4 regions of the Streptomyces cyaneofuscatus genome follow, and region 4 is predicted to be linked to each of the others. Evidence: riboswitches for the same ligand, from Rfam matches in the RefSeq annotation. Region 4 holds a riboswitch; each other region holds the start of a gene.
What was found. Region 4 has a riboswitch for cobalamin ahead of R2B67_RS29245 (cobalamin biosynthesis protein). Riboswitches for the same ligand answer to the same signal wherever they lie in the genome.

Region 1 (5,396 bases), 1.1 Mb from region 4:
GCGGTCCCCGGCCTCCCGGCCGACCCGCTCGGCGCGCAGGCCGCCGTTCTCGGTGAGGCTCATGGCGTGCTCCGGGTGCGGTACAGGACGGCGACGAACGCGGGCACGCCGATCAGTGCGGTGACCACACCGACCGGCACCTCCTGCGGGTCCAGCACCGTGCGGGCGAGCGTGTCGACCCAGACGAGGAAGATCGCCCCGGCGAGCGCGGTGACCGGCAGGAGGCGCCGGTGCCCGGAGCCGGTGAGCGCGCGAGCGGCGTGCGGCAGGACCAGGCCGACGAAGCCGATCGCCCCGGCCGAGCTGACGAGGGCGGCAGTCAGCAGGGCGGTGGTGCACAGCAGCACGATCCGGGTGCGGGCGACGTTCACGCCGAGCGCGGCGGCAGCGTCCTGCCCGAAGGCGAAGGCGTCGAGCGTACGAGCGTGGGCCAGGCAGACGACCAGGCATACGGCGAGAACGGCGGTGCACAGGGCGACCTCGCTCCAGCCGACGCCGCTGAGCGAGCCGAGCAGCCAGAACAGCACCCCTCGGGTCTGCTCGGCGTCGGCCGAGGTCATCACGACGAACGAGGTCAGGGCGGAGAAGAGCTGCATCGCGGCGACCCCGGAGAGCACCACCCGGTCGGTGGTGGAGCCGAGGGTGTGGCTGAGCAGCAGGACCAGGGCGAACGAGCAGATGGCCCCGACGAAGGCCCCGGCCGACAGCGACACCGCTCCCCCGCCGACGCCGAGGACGACCACCACGACCGCCCCGGTGGAGGCCCCGGAGGAGACGCCGAGCACGAAGGGGTCGGCGAGCGGGTTGCGTAGCAGCGACTGCATCACCGTGCCGCACACCGCGAGCCCGGCACCGCACACGGCGGCGAGCAGGGTGCGGGGCATGCGCAGGTTCCAGATGATGCCGTCGCGGATCGGGCTCAGCTCCGAGGCGCCGAAGCCGAGGTGGGAGGCGACGGCGGACCAGACGTCGGGGACCGAGATCCGGGCGGGCCCGATCGTGACGGCGACGGCGATGGAGAGCAGCAGGAGCAGGAGTCCGCCGGTCCAGAGGAGCACCGCGAGCGGGCCGCCGCTCCAGACCGGGCCCACCGCGGCCGACGCCTTCCGGTCCGCGGTCTTGTCCGAGTCCGCGGCCTCCTTCGGGTCCGTGGCCTCCTTCGGGTCCGTGGCCTCCTTCAGTGCCGGGTCACCGCTGCTCACCCCGCGAGCCCGAAGTCGCGCAGCCCCGCGGCGACGCGCTCCAGCCCCTCGACCGTCCGGATGGTCGGGTTCATCGCCTGGCCGCTGAGCAGCACGTACCGCCGGTTCTTGACGGCGTCCATGGTCCTGGTGACCGGGTTGGACTCCAGGAACTCGATCTTCTTCTCGGCGCTCTCGGCGGTCTGCATGGTGCGGCTCAGGTCGCCGATGACCAGGACGTCGGGGTTGCGGTCGGCGACGGTCTCCCAGCTGATCTGGGGCCATTCGTCGTGGGTGTCGTCGAAGACGTTCTTCGCGCCGAGCTCCCGGGTGATGACGCCGGGGGCGCCGCAGCAGCCCGCGAGGTAGGGGGCCTTGGAGTCGGAGAACCAGTAGAGGAGGGATGCCTTGGATCCGTCGATGCCGTCGGTGGCCTTCGCCACCCGCGCCTGGAGCTTCTTCACCAGGGCGTCGCCGCGCTCGGGGACGCCGAACACCTGGGAGAGCTCCCGGACTTCGGTGTAGACGCTGTCCATGGTGAGGGGTGCGGTACGGGCTCCGTCGCCGCCGCCGCTGTTGTCCTTGCCGATGCAGTCGGCGGGCGAGATGTAGGTGGGGACGCCCAGCTTCTCGAACTGTTCGCGGGGTGCGACGCCGCCCTTGGCGAGGGTGGAGGCGAAGGAGGCGGAGAGGAAGTCGGGCTCCTTGTCGAGGACCTTCTCCGACGAGGGCCGGTTCTCCGATATGCGCTCGACGCCCTTGTTGGCCTTCTCCAGGCCCTTCATCACCGGGTCGCTCCAGGTCGCGGTGCCCGCGAGCCGGTCGGCGAGGCCGAGCGAGAGGAGGATCTCCGTCGATCCCTGGTCGACCGAGACGGCCCGCTGGGGCGGCGCCTTCACGGTGACGGTGCGCCCGCAGTTCTTCAGCGTGAGCGGGAAGCCGTCGGCCTTGTCGCCGCCGCCGTCGGCGGAGGAGTCGGTGGTCCCGCCGCCGCAGGCGGTGAGCAGGACGACGCCCGCCGCGAACAGGGCGGCGGTGCGTATCGGGGCAGGGGTGGCCTTGGACAGCACGGAGGACCTCGGTGTCTCTGGGCCCAGCCGCGGAGCCCGTCGTACGGTTCCCGTGCCCCGGTGCGGGGCGCGGGTGCCAGCAGGTCTTCGGACTCGGGTTCGTCCGGGCGGGACGCCTTCCCGGAGCACGTGTGCGCTCCAGTGGCCGTGGCCCCGCCCGTCCCCCTCACCGCTGCGCGTCAGTTCCGGTCTCGCACCGGATTCCCTGACCCCGTCGCTGGGGTTCGACTGGCCCCGGCAAGCTATCACGGGTCTTCGCGCAGCTCAGAGCCGGTGCGCGGACCGCTCCCCCGGTGGGCCGGTGCGGCGCGGGATCGTCCCGCCGCACCGGCCCGGCAGCTGGCGAGGCGGCTTACGGAGCCTGGAGCGCGATCACCGCGTTCTGTCCGCCGAACCCGAAGGAGTGGCTGACGGCCCGTCGTACGGGCACCTCGCGCGGGGCCTTGGTGACGCAGTCGATGGCGAACCCGGGGTCGGGGGCGTCCAGGTTGGCGATCGGCGGGACGATGCCGTGCTGGAGCGTCAGGACGGTCAGCCCCGCCTCGATGGCTCCGGCCGCCCCCATGCAGTGGCCCAGGACGCCCTTGGGGGCGGTGACGGGCGGACGGTGCGGGTAGGCCCGGCCGATGAGGGCGGCTTCGGTCGCGTCGTTCAGGGGGGTCGAGGTCCCGTGCGCGTTGACATGGCCGACCTCCTCGGCCCGCCACCCCGCGTCGGCCAGCGCCGCGTCGACGGCGGCCTCGGCGACCGCCCCGGAGGGGTGCGGGGAGGTCGGGTGGTGGGCGTCGGTCGTGGCGCCCGTACCGGCCAGCAGCGCCCGGGGGGCGGCTCCCCTGGCCCGGGCGTCCGCCGCCCGCTCCAGTACCATGATCGCGGCGCCTTCGCCCATGACGAGCCCGGCCCGGTCGGCGGCGAAGGGGCGGCAGAGGCGGGCGGGGTCCCCGTCCCGCAGGGCCGCCGCGCCGGAGCGGGCGAAGCCGGTCATGGCGACCGGGAAGACGATCGACTCGGTGGCTCCGGCGATCGCGATGTCGCACTGCCCGAGCGCCAGCATGTCGCGGGCCGCCGAGAGGGCGGTCACCCCGGAGGAACAGGCCGTGCAGGGGGCGAGGCTGGGGCCCGTGGCCTTCATCTGGATGGCGATCTCGGCCGCGGGCATGCTCGGGATGGTGAGCAGGATGCCCGAGGGCGAGGTGGCCTCGGGGCCGCGCCGCTCCAGGGCGACGGCCTGTTCGGTGAGTCCGGCGGATCCGCCGCTGCTGGTGCCGACGACGACGGCGACGCGGGCGCCGTCCCAGTGGGCGGGGTCGAGCCCGGCGTCGGTCACCGCCTCCCGTGCGGCGAGGACGGCGAACTTCACGTACCGGCCCATACGGAAGGCGGTCCGGCCGCCGACCGCGTCGTCCAGGTCGATGCCGGAGACCGTACAGGCGAAGTCGACGGCGCAGCCGTGCAGTTCGGGGACGGTGCGCGCGAAGGACTCCCCGCGGCAGACCCCGTCCCAGGTGGTGTCGGTGGTGTGGCCGGCCGGGGTGATCATCCCCAGGCCGGTGACGGCGATGGCGGGTCGGTTCATCGGGTGTTGCTCACCGGCACCGCACTGCCTGCCGCCTCGCCGCCGACGGCCGCGTCGATGAACGCGGAGATGTCGGCGAGCGTGGCGTCCTTGTAGAGCTTCTCGGAGTCGGCGGCGACCCCCAGGGTCTCCTTGATGATGACGGCGAACTCGGCGACCGCCAGGGAGTCCATCTCCAGGCTGTCCATCGTGGACTCCGGCAGGATTTCGGCTGCGGGCACCTTGAACGTCTCGGTCAGCACCTCGGTGATCTTCGGGTGGATGCTCTGGCTCTTCACGGTGTTTCCTCTCATCGGCGGCCTCATGGACGGCGGGTGGTGATACGCACAGGCCCACCGCCGAAATAACTGGAGTATGCCCCTCCGGTTACGCCCTGGGGCGAACCGATTCGTCTGCGCTCACCTGCGGCTTCTCGAACCACCGGGAGAGCATCGACGTGGTTCCCCAGTACGCCAGCAGCACCCCGCGGGTGCCGAGCGCCGCCACCTTCTCGCGCAGCGGGCGCCGCCGCTTGCTGCCGCAGGCGGGCCGCCGGAAATCCGCCGTGCGGAGCCCGGTCGCGCCCGCCTTGCGCCCCACCGCTCCCCCCGGCCTGCGGCGCTGGTGCCAGGAGCCGTCCGGATCGTCGTACGCGTCCGCGTAGCCGGGTCCGGCGATCGGCCAGTCCGACATCAGGCGCTCCGGCAGCGCGAACGACTTGACCAGGTCGGGGGCGTGGAGGGCCACGGTCGCGATGAGCCGCTCCACCGCGTCGGGCAGCGAGGACACCTGTTCGGCAGTCAGCCGTCCGGCTGCCAGCAGGTCACCGCTGTTGCGGGCGATCCAACGGAGGGCGAAGAGCCGGTGCAGCTCGGTCAGCCGCTCGCGGGCCGCACCTGCGGGCAGGGCTGCGGCAGCCTGCTCGTACGCCTCGCTCGCCTGGCGGTAGCCGTACGCCTCCACCCCGCGCAGCGCCGGACCCGAGGCCGCGTTCCACCGGCCGAGCGGGTCGCCGGGCGGGGCGGCGCTGATCCGCTCCCGGGCGCGGTCGAACCAGATGTCCTCCACGGCCGCGAGCAGCCGGCCCAGGAAGCGGGGGTCGTCCAGGTCGCCGGGGCCCTCCGCCTCCTCCTCGTCCCGGACCGTGACGCTGAACAGCATCTCGGCGGCGGCCTTGGCGTGGACGGCGAGGTTGTCGCCCTCGGCGGTGATGGCGCCCTCGATGCCGGTGAACAGCTCGGTCATGCCGTTGTTCTCCAGCAGCCCTTGCGCGCCGCACCGCTCCCGGCACTCGACGATGACGCCGCGCGCCTGCCAGGTGATCCACCCCTTGGCGACGGCGACCAGGCGCTCGGCCTCGTCCCGGTCGGCGGCGGGGGCGGACTCCCAGCGGTCCAGGGCCCTGCGGTGGAGGAGGCTCATCGCGAAGACGGTGGCCATCGCCGCGGCGAGGGGGCCGTGGTGGGTGCGGTGCGCGTAGACGGGCACCCGTCGCGATCCCCGCGATCCGGAGACCAGTCGGTGCCCCGCATACCGGATGGCGAGGGCGAGGGTGACCCGGGCGGAGCCCACCGCGCAGGCGCTCATGGA
Region 2 (5,396 bases), 5.5 Mb from region 4:
CACCCCCGCGGCGAACTCCACCACGTCCAGGCCGCGTGAGAGGTCGCCGTGCGCGTCGGCCACGGTCTTGCCGTGCTCGGAGGAGAGCAGCCGGGCCAGGGAGTCCTTCTCCTTCTCGACCAGCTGGAGGAAGCGCAGCAGGACGCGGGCCCGGCGCTGCGGGTTCCACTCGCCCCACTCGACCTGCGCCTGTGCCGCGTCGGCGATGGCCGCCTCGGTCTCGGACCGGTCGGCCAGCGGCACCCGGGCCTGCACCCGGCCGGTGTTGGGGTCGTAGACATCGCCGTACGTGCCCGAGGTGCCGGGCGTGTGCTTGCCGCCGATGAAATGGGTGAGTTCGCGGACCATGGAAACCTGCTCTCGTCGGTGAGATCGTCAGGAGAGATCCGGGGATGGCGCACGGCTGCCACCGGCCCACGCACCGGTCGGGTGCGCGGGGGCGCGGAAGGGCTGCCGCCAGGGGGGACGCGAAGGGCGGGGCCGTCAGGGGGCGGGGAGAACCGCTCGCCGGGACGTGCCTGCGGGGCCGTGGGTGCGGACCGGTGCCATGCGTGTCTGCTCCATCCTCGTGGAAACACGGAACAATCCCGTGGCCGGTATCCTGACTCCCGGATCAGCGCGCGCCCTCATGCCTTCCCGACGGCTTCTGCACCGTCAGTGGCGTGTCCTGCGAGGACGAACTCCCCGGTCACAGTGGCGGGACCGCGCCGGAATCGCACCGGCTTCCCTGACACCACGGGCCTTCGAGGCGCCCGGCACCATGCCGGTCGCCCCTCTGCTCACGAACATATAGTTGGACGTCCTAGTAAGTCCACCCCGCCTCGCCCCGGCCTCCGTCCCGAGGCCTGGCGCGATCGCGCGCCCCGCACCCCGCTCCTGGCATGATCGGCCGACATGAGCGACGCACCACGGCACATCCTCGTCATCGGCATGGGCGCCGGCGACCCCGACCACCTGACCCTCGCCGCGGTGAAGGCCATGCGCAGGGCGCAGGTCTTCTTCGTGCTCGGCAAGGGCCGGGAGAAGGAGTCCCTGACCCGGCTGCGGCGGGACATCCTGGCCGAGCACCTCACCGGCCCCTACCGGGTCGTGGAGGCCGAGGACCCCTGGCGGGACCGTACCCAGGACGACCGGGGGCGCTACACCTCGGCGGTGCACGACTGGCGCCACCGCCGCGCCGACATCTGCGAGCGGCTGATCATCGAGGAGCTGGCGCCGGGGGAGACCGGCGCGTTCCTGGTGTGGGGCGACCCGTCCCTGTACGACAGCACCCTCGCGATCCTGGAGGACATCCGGGACCGGGGCACGGTGGAATTCGGCCATGAGGTGATCCCCGGGATCAGCAGCGTCTCCGCGCTCGCCGCCCGCCACCGCACCTCCCTGAACCAGGTCGGCCGCCCCATCCACATCACCCCCGGGCGGCGGCTCGCCGAGGGGTTCCCGGACGACGACGGCGACATCGTGGTGATGCTCGACGGCCACGAGAGCTTCACCCATCTGACGGGCAGGGGGCTGTGGATCTACTGGGGCGCCTACATCGGCACCCCGGACGAACTCCTGGTCTCCGGGCCGCTCGACGAGGTCGCCGAGCGGATCAGCCGGGTGCGCGCCGAGGCCCGCGAACGGCACGGCTGGATCATGGACACGTATCTGCTGCGCCACCGGCCGGAGGGTGCCGACCTCGGGGCGGGCCCACGCGGCACGGACAGCTGAGGCGGCAGGCACGGACAGCTGAGGGGCCCCGGCCCGCGAGCGGGGGCCCGGACAGGTGAGCGGGTGACGTGACGCAGGGCGGCGGGTCGCGTCGAGGCGCGGGCGGCCGCCGCACCCCGGACACGTCCTGGTCGCCGGACCGGCCGGAGGTCAGCTCCGGGACTCGTGCGCCCGGATCACTCCGAGCCCATGACCGAGGCTCGGGCACTCGGCGGTCAGGTCGTTCCCCCGCACCAGATAGTTGTGCACGCGCCCGTCCGTGGGGCGCTCGACGGCCCGGTACAGCGTGCCGTTCACGGTGATCGTCCAGTCGTCGCCGTCCTGAGCCCACCCGACTGTCTTCTTCATCTACTGCTTCTCTCGCTCATCGCCGCCGTGGGTCGGCGGCCGTGTATTGGCAAGAAGAACGGCCTGTGACCCTCGGTGGTTCCGGCTCGCCTACGCCATTTGGTTACATCTGAGTCACCGTGCCACCACGACCTGACCGTGAGTCAGCGAACCGGCGACGAACGGCGGAACAGGGCGAGGAGGGCCGGCGCGCGCACTGCCGCCCGGGGGAGGAATGCCGACGCGAACCGCCTGCCCAGGGGGGAAAACCGGCGCGAACTGCCTGCCCGGGGCCGGATCGTGCCAGGATGCCGGATCCGGTCCCGGGCAGTGTTCCAGGAGCGCCCGCTCCGCGCCCCTGTGCCGACCATTCGGTGCCACCTGCCGGTTCGGATGGGTGCGCGGACCGTTCCAATGCCCTTCTTCACCCGTTCGGAGGACGTTCCTCGGCAGTTCGGGACGTGACCGGAGGCCGTGTCTCATATCACCGTCCGAAGTGTGAACAACGGTGTGCGCCCGGCGGTCGTCCCCTTAGGGTGGCCGGTGCAGCTGGTTCGCCCTGTCCGCCAGGCAGGGTGTCGTAAGAGGGAACCCGGTGGGAATCCGGGACTGCCCCGCAGCGGTGAGCGGGAACGACCGCCGTCATACGCACTGGACCCGGCCGGGTCTGGGAAGCGACGGCCAGTAGGTGTCTGCCCCCGGCAGACGTGCCCGCGAGTCCGAAGACCTGCCCGTTGCCCGCACGCGACCGTTCGCGTGCGGAGTTCCCGGTGACCTCGTGGGCGGGTCGGCGTAACCGTCGGGTGGACGGACACGGTCAAGCGTGTCGCGTTTTCCGCCCGGTTCGGTCACCCCTTCGCGCGTCCGCGTCCCGTCCCGGGATCAGCTGGAGACATGCTCGCGAAGGAGAGTCACGTGACAGCGAAGCCCGCAGCCGCGGCAGCACGGGCCACCGTGTACGGCTACCCCCGCCAGGGTCAGAACCGTGAACTGAAGAAGGCCATCGAGGGCTACTGGAAGGGCCGCGTCGACGCGGACACCCTCCGGCGGACCGCCGCCGAACTGCGCAGGGGAACCTGGCAGCAGCTCGCCGAGGCCGGAGTCCACGAGGTGCCGACCGGTGATTTCTCGTACTACGACCACGTCCTGGACACCAGTGTCATGGTCGGCGCTGTCCCCGAGCGGCACCGCGAGGCGGTCCGTACCGACGCCCTCGACGGCTACTTCGCCATGGCCCGCGGTACGCAGGACGTGGCCCCGCTCGAAATGACCAAGTGGTTCGACACCAACTACCACTACCTCGTGCCCGAGTTGGGCCCGGACACGGTGTTCACCGCCGACTCCGCCAAGCAGGTCGCCGAGCTGAAGGAAGCCCTCGCGCTGGGCCACACCCCGCGCCCGGTCCTCGTCGGCCCGGTCACCTACCTCCTGCTCGCCAAGGCGGCCCCCGGGATCGCCGCCGACTTCGAGCCGCTGACCCTCCTCGACCGGCTCCTGCCCGTGTACGCCGAAGTCCTCGCCGACCTCCGGGCCGCAGGCGCCGAGTGGGTGCAGCTGGATGAGCCCGCCCTCGTCCAGGACCGCACCCCGGCCGAGCTGAACGCCGCCGCCCGCGCCTACCGCGAGCTCGGCGGCCTCACGGACCGGTCCAAGCTGCTCGTCGCCTCCTACTTCGGACGGCTCGGCGAGGCGCTTCCGGTGCTCGCCAAGTCCCCGGTCGAGGGGCTCGCGCTGGACTTCACCGAGTCCGGCGCCGCGAACCTCACCGACCTCGCGGCGGCCGGCGGCCTGCCCGGCAAGCGCCTAATCGCGGGCGTCGTCAACGGCCGCAACATCTGGATCAACGACTACGAGAAGTCGCTCGCCACCCTGGGCACGCTCCTCGGCCTCGCGGACCACGTCGATGTCTCCGCCTCCTCCTCCCTCCTGCACGTCCCGCTGGACGCCGCCGCCGAACACGACATCGACCCGCAGGTCGCCCGCTGGCTCGCCTTCGCCCGCCAGAAGACCCAGGAGATCGTCGTCCTGGCACGCGGCCTGTCCGCCGGCACCGAGGCCATCGCCGCCGAAATCGCCGCCAACCGGGCCGACCTGGCCTCCCGCACCGACGCCGTCATCACCCGTGACCCGGCCGTCCGGGCCCGTACGGCGGCCATCACCGACGCCGACGGCCGCCGCTCCCAGCCGTACGCCGAGCGGACCGTGGCCCAGCGCGCCCACCTCGGTCTGCCGCTCCTGCCGACCACCACGATCGGCTCGTTCCCGCAGACCACCGAACTCCGCACCGCCCGCGCCGACCTGCGCGCGGGCCGGATCGACGAGGCCGGGTACGAGGAGCGGATCAAGGACGAGATCCGCGAGGTCCTCTCCTTCCAGGAGAAGGCCGGGATCGATGTCCTGGTCCACGGCGAGCCCGAACGCAACGACATGGTCCAGTACTTCGCCGAGCAGCTCACCGGCTACCTCGCCACGCAGCACGGCTGGGTCCAGTCGTACGGCACCCGCTACGTCCGCCCGCCGGTCCTCGCCGGGGACATCTCGCGCCCCGAGCCGATGACGGTGCGCTGGACGGCGTACGCGCAGTCGCTCACCGAGCGCCCCGTCAAGGGCATGCTCACCGGCCCGGTCACCATGCTCGCCTGGTCCTTCGTCCGTGACGACCAGCCGCTCGGCGAGACCGCCCGCCAGGTCGCCCTCGCCCTGCGCGACGAGGTGAACGACCTGGAGGCGAACGGCACTTCGGTGATCCAGGTCGACGAGCCCGCCCTGCGCGAGACGCTGCCGCTGCGGGCCGCCGACCACGCCGCGTACCTGGAGTGGGCGACGGAGTCCTTCCGCCTCGCCACCTCCGGGGTGCGGCCGGACACCCAGATCCACACCCACATGTGCTACGCGGAGTTCGGCGACATCGTCCAGGCCATCGACGACCTCGACGCCGACGTCATCAGCCTGGAGGCCGCCCGCTCCCACATGCAGGTCGCCCGCGAACTGGCCGCCCACGGCTACCCGCGTGAGGCCGGACCCGGCGTCTACGACATCCACTCCCCGCGCATCCCGAGCACCGAAGAGGCAGCCACCCTGCTGCGCAAGGGACTTGAGGCCATCCCGGCGACACGCCTGTGGGTGAACCCCGACTGCGGCCTGAAGACCCGGGGGTGGCCCGAGACCCGGACCTCCCTGGAGAACCTGGTCGCCGCCGCGCGGGAGATCCGCGCGGAGCTGCCCACCGAAGCGGCGTGATCCGACCCGGTACGGGAGCGGCCACCGCCGCTCCCGTACCGGGGCACGCGCCCCCGACTCGGTTCGGCGGCAGGCCGGTTCGCCAGGTCCGGCCGACCGGAGTGCGTTCTTCCCCA
Region 3 (5,396 bases), 4.1 Mb from region 4:
TGCACGGCCTCCTCGAAGAGCTGCCGCGACAGGTACAGCCGCGCCTCCGGGGAGTTGATGTGCTTGTACAGCGTCAGCACGAGGTTGTTCGAGACGATCGAGTCGCCCGTCGCGAAGAAGGCGACGAGGCGGCCGATCATGTGCTGCTCACCCGGCGACAGCTTCGCGAGGTCGGCGACGTCCGAGTGGAGGTCGACCTCCTCCACGGTCCAGGTGTTCTTGATCGCGTCCCGGTAGCGCTCGTAGAAGTCCGGGTAGCGCATGGGACGCAGGGTCAGCTCGAATCCCGGGTCGAGCAGGTTCTTCTCTTCGTTGGTGGTGCTCATTACTGGCAGGCCTCGCAGGACTCGGGGTTCTCAAGAGAGCAGGCGATGGCGTCCGCGTCGGGAGCCGACGCCTGCTGTACGGGAATGGGGGCTGCGGCCGACGCCTGACCGGACGCGGCACGGGCGATCCGGGTCGCCGGGCGCGAACGCAGGTAGTACGTCGTCTTCAGCCCCTGCTTCCAGGCGTACGCGTACATCGAGGAGAGCTTGCCGATCGTCGGCGTCTCCAGGAACAGGTTGAGCGACTGGCTCTGGTCGAGGAACGGCGTACGGGCCGCCGCCATGTCGATCAGACCGCGCTGCGGGATCTCCCACGCCGTGCGGTACAGCGCCCGCACGTCCTCGGGGATCCAGGCGAAGCCCTGCACGGAGCCGCTGGCCTCGCGCAGCGCCTCACGGGTGCGGGCGTCCCACACGCCGAGCTTCTTCAGCTCGTCCACCAGGTAGCCGTTGACCTGGAGGAACTCACCGCTGAGCGTCTCGCGCTTGAACAGGTTGGAGACCTGCGGCTCGATGCACTCGTACACACCGGCGATCGAGGCGATCGTGGCGGTCGGCGCGATGGCCAGGAGCAGGGAGTTGCGCATGCCGGTCTTGGCGACGCGGGCGCGCAGCGCGTCCCAGCGCTCCGGCCAGTTCAGCTCGGTGTCGTAGTGGTCGGGGTGCAGCACACCGCGCGCGGCACGCGTCTCCGACCACGCGGGCAGCGGGCCCGAGCGCTCGGCGAGGTCGCAGGACGCCTCGTACGCGGCCAGCATGATGCGCTCGGAGATCTTCGTGGAGAGCGCGCGGGCCTGCGGAGAGTCGAAGGGCAGGCGCAGCTGGAAGAAGACGTCCTGGAGGCCCATGGCGCCCAGGCCGACCGGCCGCCAGCGGGAGTTGGAGTTCCCGGCCTGCTCGGTCGGGTAGAAGTTGATGTCGACGACCCGGTCGAGGAAGGTGACCGCGGTGCGGACCGTGGAGTCCAGGCGCTCCCAGTCGATCGAGCCGTTCGCCACGAAGGCGCCCAGGTTGACCGAGCCGAGGTTGCAGACGGCCGTCTCGCCGTCGTTGGTGACCTCCAGGATCTCCGTGCACAGGTTCGAGGAGTGCACGACCCGGCCCGGCTCGGCGGTCTGGTTGGCGGTCCGGTTGGAGGCGTCCTTGAACGTCATCCAGCCCTGGCCGGTCTGCGCGAGGGTCCGCATCATCCGGCCGTACAGCTCACGCGCCGGCATGGTCTTGCGGGCCAGGCCCTTGGCCTCGGCCGCGCGGTAGGCCGCGTCGAACTCGTCGCCCCACAGGTCGACCAGCTCGGGGACCTCGGCGGGGGAGAAGAGCGACCACTCGGTGTCCGCGTCGACCCGGCGCATGAACTCGTCCGGGATCCAGTGCGCCAGGTTCAGGTTGTGCGTACGGCGCTGGTCCTCACCGGTGTTGTCGCGGAGCTCCAGGAACTCCTCGATGTCGGCGTGCCAGGTCTCCAGGTAGACCGCCGCCGCGCCCTTGCGCCGGCCGCCCTGGTTCACCGCCGCCACCGAGGCGTCCAGCGTCTTGAGGAACGGCACGATGCCGTTGGAGTGCCCGTTGGTGCCCCGGATCAGCGAACCACGCGCGCGGATACGGGAGTAGGAGAGGCCGATGCCGCCCGCGTGCTTCGACAGGCGCGCCACCTGGTGGTAGCGGTCGTAGATCGAGTCCAGCTCGTCCTTGGGCGAGTCCAGCAGGTAGCAGGAGGACATCTGCGGGTGCCGGGTGCCGGAGTTGAAGAGCGTGGGGGAGGAGGGGAGGTAGTCCAGCTTGCTCATCAGCCCGTAGAGCGCGGCGACCTCGTCCAGCGCGCGCACCGAGTCGTCCTCGGCGAGGCCCGCGGCCACGCGCAGCATGAAGTGCTGCGGGGTCTCGATGACCTGGCGGGTGATCGGGTGGCGCAGCAGGTAGCGGCTGTGCAGCGTACGGAGACCGAAGTAGCCGAAGCGGTCGTCCGCGCCCTCGGCCAGCGTCCGCTCGACCAGCTCGTCCAGCGCCTTGGCGTGCAGCTCCACGAAGGCGGCGGTGCGGTCCGCGATCAGGCCCTCGCGGTGGCCGACCGCGACGGAGGCGGAGAAGGACGTGGCGCCCTGGCCCGCCGCCTCGTCGGCGATCGTACGGGTCAGCAGCCGGGCGGCGAGTTTGGAGTACGCCGGGTCCTCGGAGATCAGGCCCGCCGCCGCCTCGGTGGCCAGCGAGCGCAGCTCGGCCTCGTCGGAGCGGGCGTTGCGCCCGCGCAGCGCGGAGGCGGCGACCCGTCCGGGGTCGGTGTCGGGCAGATCGACGGTGAGGTCGGTCAGGGTCCGCAGCAGGGCGGTCCCGGGTCCGTCGTTCGTGCCTTCGCCGGACGTGGTGGAGGCAGCGGATTCGGTGGCTGAAACCGGATCGGCGGGCGCGATGGTCACTGGGCTTTCCCTCGCTCGGCTGGGGGCCGGCGGCGAGCGGGGAGCCGGGCAGCACGAGGCCTGTGAAGGCAGCACTGCTCACGGCGTCCACCGGCCCATCCGCGAGGCCCGGACGTCTGGCATCCGGTTCGGTCGAGCCGGACGCACTGTCGACAGGTCTTCGGACTTCGGGTGTGCAAAAGCACACTGATCACACCGTTGCGGGACAGTTCCGGATTCGCACCGGATTCCCCTGCGGCGACAGCGAGGTCGAGCATACATGTGGGGGGCGCTCGATGAGGAAGCCCCCACATGTTGTGTCGGCGTGAACAGATGTCGGTATGGCGGTCTGGCTTCTTCGCCCGGCTTTTTCCGTATCGGCCAGGCGCAGGGGCCCCCTCGCGCGGGCACGAAAAGGGGCCGTCGCGCCCCTGGGAGGGGTGCGACGGCCCCGATCGGCCGGTGGTGCTCAGCAGCAGCGGAAGCCCTCGCGGGGGTCCGCCTCACGGGCGTCCGTGCGGCTGTGTTCGAAGGCGCGGCGGTCCATCACCGGAGTGTCCGGATCGTGGGCCCTCGCGTGCGCCACATAGCGGTCGTACGTCGACTCGCCGGTCAGCTCCCGGACGTACCAGCGGATCCGTCCCGCCACCCGCCGTACGTCCGCGAGGGTCATGTCCGGCTCCCCGTTCCCGCCGACTCCTTGCGGATGCCGCCTTCGGGGCCGACGCCGGCTTCGACCAGTTCGGCCTTCTCCTCCTTGGTGGCGAAGATCGAGGCCGGGGCGACGAACTTGGACTGGACGAACGGCGTCTCGTGCAGCTTGACGCTCTCCGGGTCGCGGATGGCCTTGTAGCAGACCCGGCCGGCGTCCACGAGCACCACGATGATGAGGAGCGCGAAGAGCGCGCACAGCACCCCGTCGACGGTGGAGTTGGTGACGACGGTCCGCATGTCGTCCATGTTCTTGGCCGGGGCCAGCACCTCGCCCGCGTCGATGCCCGCCTGGTACTTGTCGCGCTGGGCGAAGAAGCCGACCTTCACGTCCGGCGAGAAGATCTTCTGCCAGCTCGCGGTGAGGGTGACCGCCACGTCCCAGGCGAGCGGTACGGCGGTGACCCACGCCCACTTCAGGCGGCCGGACTTGACGAGCAGCGTGGTGCAGACGGCCAGCGCGACGGCGGCCAGCAGCTGGTTGGCGATGCCGAAGAGCGGGAAGAGCTGGTTGATGCCGCCCAGCGGGTCGTGCACGCCGACCCAGAGGAAGTAGCCCCAGCCGCCGACCACGACGGCGCTGGCGAACCAGACGCCCGGCTTCCAGGAGACCTCGCGGAACGGCTTGTAGGCGTTGCCCAGCATGTCCTGGAGCATGAAGCGCCCGACGCGGGTGCCGGCGTCCACGGTGGTGAGGATGAAGAGCGCCTCGAACATGATGGCGAAGTGGTACCAGAACGCCTTCATCGCGGTTCCGCCGATCACCGCGGAGAAGATCTCCGCCATGCCGAGCGCGAAGGTCGGCGCACCGCCGGTCCGGGAGAGCAGGCTTCCCTCCTCGACGTCCTTCGCGGCCTGGGCCAGGGCGTCCGGGGTGATGGTGAAGCCGAAGTTGGCCACGGCCTGGGAGGCGGACTGGACGCTGTCGCCGATCACGCCGACCGGCGCGTTGATGGCGAAGTAGAGGCCCGGGTCGATGATGCAGGCCGCGATCATCGCCATGATCGCCACGAACGACTCGACCAGCATGGCGCCGTAGCCGATCATCCGGATCTGCGTCTCCTTCTGGACCATCTTCGGCGTGGTGCCGGAGGAGACCAGGGAGTGGAAACCGGAGAGCGCGCCGCAGGCGATGGTGATGAAGACGAACGGGAACATCGAGCCGGCGAAGACCGGGCCCGAGCCGCTGGAGGCGAAGTCGGTGACCGCGGGCATCTTCAGGGTCGGCAGCGCGACGATGACGCCGAGGGCCAGCAGGGCGATCGTGCCGACCTTCATGAAGGTGGAGAGGTAGTCGCGCGGGGCCAGCAGCAGCCACACGGGGAGCACGGAGGCGAGGAACCCGTACACGATCATCCAGATGACCAGCGTGCCCGGCTCCAGCGTGAAGAAGTCCGCCCACGACGACTCGGCGACCCAGCCGCCCGCGACGATCGCGAGGAGCAGCAGCGCGACGCCGATGAGGGAGACCTCACTGACCTTGCCGGGCCGCAGGATGCGCAGATAGACGCCCATGAAGAGCGCGATCGGGATCGTCATGCCGATGGAGAAGACGCCCCACGGCGAGTGGGCGAGCGCGTTCACGATGACCAGCGCGAGGACCGCGAGCAGGATGATCATGATGATGAAGACGGCGATCAGCGCGGCGATCCCGCCGACCGGACCTATCTCGTCGCGCGCCATCTGGCCGAGGGAGCGGCCGTTGCGGCGGGTGGAGAAGAAGAGCGTCACCATGTCCTGGACGGCACCGGCGAAGATGACGCCGACGACGAGCCAGATCGTGCCGGGCAGATAGCCCATCTGCGCGGCGAGCACCGGGCCGACCAGCGGGCCCGCGCCCGCGATGGCGGCGAAGTGGTGGCCGAAGAGGACGCGGCGGTCGGTGGGGTGGAAGTCCACCCCGTTGTCCAGCCTTTCGGCCGGCGTCGCGCGGTTCTTGTCCGCCTTCAGGACCCGGTTGGCGATG
Region 4 (5,396 bases):
CGACCACGTCCTGCCAGGCCAGGGCCACCGATTCCGGCTGCTGTGCGCTCATGGGGCGAGCGTAGGCGCGGCGGCGCGAAACCGGAACGTCATCCCCCACGTGACCGGGATCTCTTCCGGGGCCGAATGTGACCGTCAAAAACTTCGCCAACAAGGGGCAAAGGGCAGACCAGCCGGTGCCCCACCGCCCCTCCGCAGCCCCTCCCGCACACAAACGGAATCACCGCACTCCGATTCGGGTCACCACAGCGCCCCGTCCAGTTCATCTTCCGTTCACCCAGGTTGCCTACGGTCCACGAGCCACTGACGTCGAACGATTGCCTGGGTAAATGGAACACATCACGCTGCTGCTTGCGATTGTGGTCGTAACAGCTCTCGTGTTCGATTTCACGAACGGTTTCCACGACACCGCCAACGCGATGGCGACCACCATCTCGACCGGCGCGATGAAGCCCAAGACAGCGGTGGCCATGTCCGCCGTTCTCAACCTGATCGGCGCGTTCCTGTCGGTGGAGGTCGCCAAGACGATCTCCGGCGGGATCGTCAACGAAGACGGCATCAGAACAGAGGTCATCTTCGCGGCGCTCGTCGGCGCCATCCTGTGGAATCTGCTGACCTGGCTGGTCGGCCTGCCCTCCAGTTCGTCCCACGCCCTGTTCGGCGGCCTGATCGGCGCCGCCGTGATGTCGGCCGGCTGGTCCTCGATCAACGGCGGCACCGTCGTCACCAAGGTGCTGCTCCCCGCGATCGCCGCCCCGCTGGTCGCCGGTATCGCCGCGATGCTGGCCACCCGGCTGACGTACCGGATCAACCGGAACGTCACCGACCCGAACCAGCAGAAGTCGACCGCCAAGGGCTACCGGGCCGGACAGATCGCCTCCGCCGGTCTCGTCTCGCTCGCCCACGGCACCAACGACGCCCAGAAGACGATGGGCATCATCACCCTGGCCCTGGTCACCAGCGGTGTCCTGGCCCCGGGCTCCAACCCGCCCATGTGGGTCATCGTCTCCGCCGGTATCGCCATCGCGCTCGGCACCTACCTCGGCGGCTGGCGCATCATCCGCACCATGGGCAAGGGCCTCACCGACCTCCAGCCGCCGCAGGGCTTCGCCGCCCAGACCAGCGCGGCGACCGTCATCCTGGCCTCCTCTCACCTCGGCTTCTCGCTCTCCACCACCCAGTCCTGCTCGGGTGCCGTGATGGGCGCGGGCCTCGGCCGCAAGGGCGGCGTGGTCCGCTGGTCCACCGCCACCCGGATGTTCGTCGCCTGGGGCCTGACGCTCCCGGCCGCGGGTCTGGTCGGCGCGGGCGCCGAGTTCCTCACCAAGCAGGGCCCCTGGGGCATCGCCGTCACGGCGGTCATCCTGGTCGGCGGCTCCTTCGCCATCTGGCTGGCCTCGCGCCGCGAGCCGGTCGACCACACCAACGTCAACGACACCGAGGACGCGACGGCGGACGAGCCGCAGGGCGTCGTCACCACCGCCATGGCCGCGGTCGCGCCGCCGCCCACCGCCGGTGCGGTCTCCGAACTCTCGACCACCATCCCGGCCCCGGCCGGGGCGCCCGACGACACGCCCCGCCCCGCGGCCACGGTGTAAGGACAGATCCGTATGAAAATCGACTGGGCAGCACTCGCCTCCGTCTTCGGTGTCAGTCTCGTGGTCACCGTCGCGCTGGTCGGCGTCTTCACCCTGGGCATCGTCGCCCTCTCCAAGCTGTCGGCCCCGGCCGGCAGTGCCACCGGCGCCACCGGCGGTTCGGCCGCACTGGCGCGCACCGGCGCGTACGCCGCCTTCGCGGCGTGCGTGGCGGCGGTCGCGTACGGGATCTATCTGATCGTCGCCTGACCGCGCGGACACGTTCCTTCGGGCCGGACACACCACCGTGTGTCCGGCCCGCTGTGCGTCTGCGCACACTGGAGCTCCGCAGGTCAACAGCAAGTTGACGGCCGTTCTCGCAGCGTGGTGGACTGCCGGAGCCATTTACGGCGACAGAAGAGGAAGCCGGTGCGAATCCGGCGCGGTCCCGCCACTGTCACCGGGGAGCACTCCCCCACACCGGATGTCACGGCCCTCCTGACCGAGGGCTGGAAGGCCGGGGGAACTGCGGATCCGGGGAGCCAGGAGACTCTTGTCGCCGGTCACGTCGAACCAGGGCGCGGACCCTGAGTGAGGACATAAGCCATGCCCGGCCGCCGTGCGCCGCACCCTGTGCCTCTCCCGGTATCTCCTCCGGTATCGCTCGCGGTACCTCTCCGTGCCGGAACGCCTCTGCCCGCGGCGGGCTGAACCCGTGCGTGCCGATCGTGTCTTCGCGTACGGCGCCGTCGCCGGGCTGATCGCCGACGCGGCTCTCGGCGACCCGCGCCGGGGCCATCCCGTCGCCGGTTTCGGCCGGGCTGCCGCGCGGGTGGAGTCGCTGCTGTGGCGGGACGACCGGGGCCGGGGCGCGCTGCACACCCTGCTGTGCGCCGGAGGGGCCGTGGGGGCCGCCGCGCTGGCCGCCCGTGCCGTACGAGGACGCCCCGCGCTCGCCGTCGCGCTGACGGCCGCCACCACCTGGTCGGTCGTCGGCGGCACCTCGCTGGGCCGGGAGGCCCGCGCCATCGGGGGCGCGCTGGCCGCCGGTGACCTGGAGGTGGCCCGGGAGCGGCTGCCGCATCTGTGCGGGCGTGATCCGCACTCCCTGGACGGGCCGCAGATCGCCCGTGCCGTCGTGGAGTCGGTCGCGGAGAACACCTCGGACGCCGTCGTGGGCGCGCTGGTGTGGGGCGCGATCGGCGGGGTGCCGGGGCTCGTCGGCTTCCGGGCCGTGAACACGCTCGATGCGATGGTCGGCCACAAGTCACCCCGTTACCGCCGTTACGGCTGGGCCTCGGCCCGCCTGGACGACCTCGCGGGGTGGCCCGGGGCACGGCTGACGGCCGCGCTGGCCGTGGCGGGCGGCGGGCGGCCCTCGGAGGCCGTACGCGCCTGGAAGGCGGACGCGGGGCGTCACCCCAGCCCGAACGCGGGGCCGGTGGAGGCCGCGTTCGCGGGGGCGCTCGGCGTACGGCTCGGCGGGACGCTGGCGTACGCGGGGCGCGTCGAGCACCGGCCGGTGCTGAACGGCGGGTCGGGCCGGGAGGTCCGGAGCTCCGACATCGAGCGCGCGGTGCGGTTGTCGCGCCGGGTGAGTGTGCTGGCCCTCGGGGTGTGCGTGGTGGGCCGGACGGTCGTGGGGCGCGTGGTCGCGAGGCGTGTGGTCGCCGGACGGTCGTCGACAGGACAGAGGCGGGGTCGGGCATGAGCGGTGGGCTGCTGGTCGCGGGGACCACATCGGACGCGGGCAAGAGCGTCGTCACGGCGGGCATCTGCCGCTGGCTGGTGCGCCGGGGCGTGAAGGTCGCGCCCTTCAAGGCGCAGAACATGTCCCTCAACTCCTTCGTGACCCGTGAGGGCGCGGAGATCGGGCGCGCCCAGGCCATGCAGGCGCAGGCCGCCCGGGTGGAGCCGACGGCGCTGATGAACCCGGTACTGCTGAAGCCGGGCAGCGACCGGTCCAGCCAGGTCGTGCTGATGGGAAAGCCGGTGGGCGAGATGAGCGCCCGGGGGTACCACGGGGGGCGTCAGGAGGCGCTGCTCGGGACGGTGACGGGGTGTCTGGAGGAGCTGCGGTCGACGTACGACGCGGTGATCTGCGAGGGGGCCGGAAGCCCCGCCGAGATCAATCTGCGGCGCACCGACATCGTGAACATGGGGATCGCGCGGGCCGCGAAGTTCCCGGTGCTGGTGGTCGGGGACATCGACCGGGGCGGGGTCTTCGCGTCCTTCTTCGGGACCACGGCGCTGCTGAGCGCGGAGGACCAGTCGCTGGTCGCGGGCTACCTGGTGAACAAGTTCCGGGGTGACGTCTCGCTGCTGGAGCCGGGGCTGGACATGCTGTACGGGCTGACCGGGCGGCGGACTTACGGGGTGCTGCCGTTCACCCATGGGCTCGGCATCGACGAGGAGGACGGCCTGCGGGTGTCCCTGCGGGGTGCGGTGCGGGAGTCGGTCGTGGCGCCGCCCCATGGCGAGGACGTGTTGCGGGTCGCGGTCTGCGCGGTGCCGTTGATGTCCAACTTCACGGATGTGGACGCGCTGGCCGCCGAACCGGGTGTGGTGGTGCGGTTCGTGGACCGGCCCGATGAGCTGGCCGACGCGGACCTGGTCGTCGTGCCCGGGACGCGCGGCACGGTGAAGGCGCTGGCCTGGCTGCGGGAGCGGGGGCTCGCGGACGCGCTGGTGCGGCGGGCGGCGGAGGGGCGGCCGGTGCTGGGGATCTGCGGGGGGTTCCAGGTGCTGGGTGAGCGGATCGAGGACGAGGTGGAGTCGCGGGCCGGGGTCGTGGACGGGCTGGGGCTGCTGCCGGTACGGGTGCGCTTCGAGCGGGCCAAGACGCTGGCGCGGCCGGTGGGTTCGGCGCTGGGTGAGCCGGTGGAGGGGTACGAGATCCATCACGGGGTCGCCGATGTGCGGGGCGGTGAGCCGTTCCTGGACGGGTGCCGGGTCGGGGCGGTGTGGGGGACGCACTGGCACGGGTCGCTGGAGAGCGATGGGTTCCGGCGGCGGTTCCTGGAGGAGGTGGCCCGGGCCGCCGGGCGGCAGTTCGTTCCCGCGCCGGACACGAGCTTCGGGGTGTTGCGGGAGGAGCAGCTGGATCGGCTGGGGGATCTGGTGGAGGAGCATGCGGATACGGATGCGTTGTGGCGGTTGATCGAGGGGGGCGCGCCGCCCGGGTTGCCGTTCGTGCCGCCGGGGGCGCCGCCGTTGGGGGCGGGTGCGGGTGCGGCGGAGAGCCGGGGCGCTGCCCCGGGCCCCGCTCCTCAATCGCCGGAGGGGCTTGTAGCGACCGGTCACGTCGAAGCTGAAGAGCATGTCAACAAGGAGGCCTTGTGAGTACGCCGTATCCCTTCACCGCGATCGTCGGGCAGGACGACCTGCGGCTCGGGCTGTTGCTGAATGCGGTCAGTCCGGCCGTCGGTGGTGTGCTCGTGCGGGGCGAGAAGGGGACCGCCAAGTCCACCGCCGTGCGGGCACTGGCCGCGCTCATGCCCGAGGTCTCCGTCGTACCGGGGTGCCGGTTCTCCTGTGATCCCCTCTCCCCCGATCCGGCGTGTCCTGACGGGCCGCACGCGGAGGCGGCCGGTGTGTCGCGGGCGGCGCGGACCGTGGAGCTGCCCGTCGGGGCGTCCGAGGACCGGCTCGTGGGGGCGCTGGACATCGAGCGGGCGCTCTCGGAGGGCGTGAAGGCGTTCGAGCCGGGGCTGCTGGCCGACGCGCACCGCGGGATCCTGTACGTCGACGAGGTCAACCTCCTCCACGACCACCTGGTGGACCTGCTGCTGGACGCGGCCGCCATGGGTGCCTCGTACG

Region 1: linked by a shared signal. The riboswitch ahead of R2B67_RS34230 (ABC transporter substrate-binding protein) and the one ahead of R2B67_RS29245 (cobalamin biosynthesis protein) in region 4 are both predicted to bind cobalamin.
Region 2: linked by a shared signal. The riboswitch ahead of metE (5-methyltetrahydropteroyltriglutamate--homocysteine S-methyltransferase) and the one ahead of R2B67_RS29245 (cobalamin biosynthesis protein) in region 4 are both predicted to bind cobalamin.
Region 3: linked by a shared signal. The riboswitch ahead of R2B67_RS10465 (ribonucleoside-diphosphate reductase subunit alpha) and the one ahead of R2B67_RS29245 (cobalamin biosynthesis protein) in region 4 are both predicted to bind cobalamin.

The regions. Positions count from the first base shown of each region.
Region 1 is NZ_CP137002.1:7,733,061-7,738,456, reverse strand. Features, by position in the region: gene R2B67_RS34240 (ABC transporter ATP-binding protein) at 1-63, opposite strand, end outside; gene R2B67_RS34235 (FecCD family ABC transporter permease) at 60-1,091, opposite strand; gene R2B67_RS34230 (ABC transporter substrate-binding protein) at 1,199-2,251, opposite strand; cobalamin riboswitch at 2,313-2,499, opposite strand; gene R2B67_RS34225 (beta-ketoacyl-[acyl-carrier-protein] synthase family protein) at 2,604-3,827, opposite strand; gene R2B67_RS34220 (acyl carrier protein) at 3,824-4,105, opposite strand; gene R2B67_RS34215 (acyl-CoA dehydrogenase family protein) at 4,194-5,396, opposite strand, start outside.
Region 2 is NZ_CP137002.1:1,132,562-1,137,957, reverse strand. Features, by position in the region: gene R2B67_RS04705 (CoA-acylating methylmalonate-semialdehyde dehydrogenase) at 1-348, opposite strand, end outside; cobalamin riboswitch at 575-753, opposite strand; gene cobF (precorrin-6A synthase (deacetylating)) at 895-1,713, shown strand; gene R2B67_RS04695 (hypothetical protein) at 1,864-2,061, opposite strand; cobalamin riboswitch at 2,587-2,777, shown strand; gene metE (5-methyltetrahydropteroyltriglutamate--homocysteine S-methyltransferase) at 2,956-5,280, shown strand.
Region 3 is NZ_CP137002.1:2,508,271-2,513,666, reverse strand. Features, by position in the region: gene R2B67_RS10470 (ribonucleotide-diphosphate reductase subunit beta) at 1-326, opposite strand, end outside; gene R2B67_RS10465 (ribonucleoside-diphosphate reductase subunit alpha) at 326-2,740, opposite strand; cobalamin riboswitch at 2,875-2,997, opposite strand; gene R2B67_RS10460 (YbdD/YjiX family protein) at 3,189-3,392, opposite strand; gene R2B67_RS10455 (carbon starvation CstA family protein) at 3,389-5,396, opposite strand, start outside.
Region 4 is NZ_CP137002.1:6,635,484-6,640,879, reverse strand. Features, by position in the region: gene R2B67_RS29260 (class II aldolase/adducin family protein) at 1-52, opposite strand, end outside; gene R2B67_RS29255 (inorganic phosphate transporter) at 330-1,598, shown strand; gene R2B67_RS29250 (hypothetical protein) at 1,611-1,847, shown strand; cobalamin riboswitch at 1,965-2,147, shown strand; gene R2B67_RS29245 (cobalamin biosynthesis protein) at 2,293-3,288, shown strand; gene R2B67_RS29240 (cobyric acid synthase) at 3,285-4,919, shown strand; gene R2B67_RS29235 (putative cobaltochelatase) at 4,916-5,396, shown strand, end outside.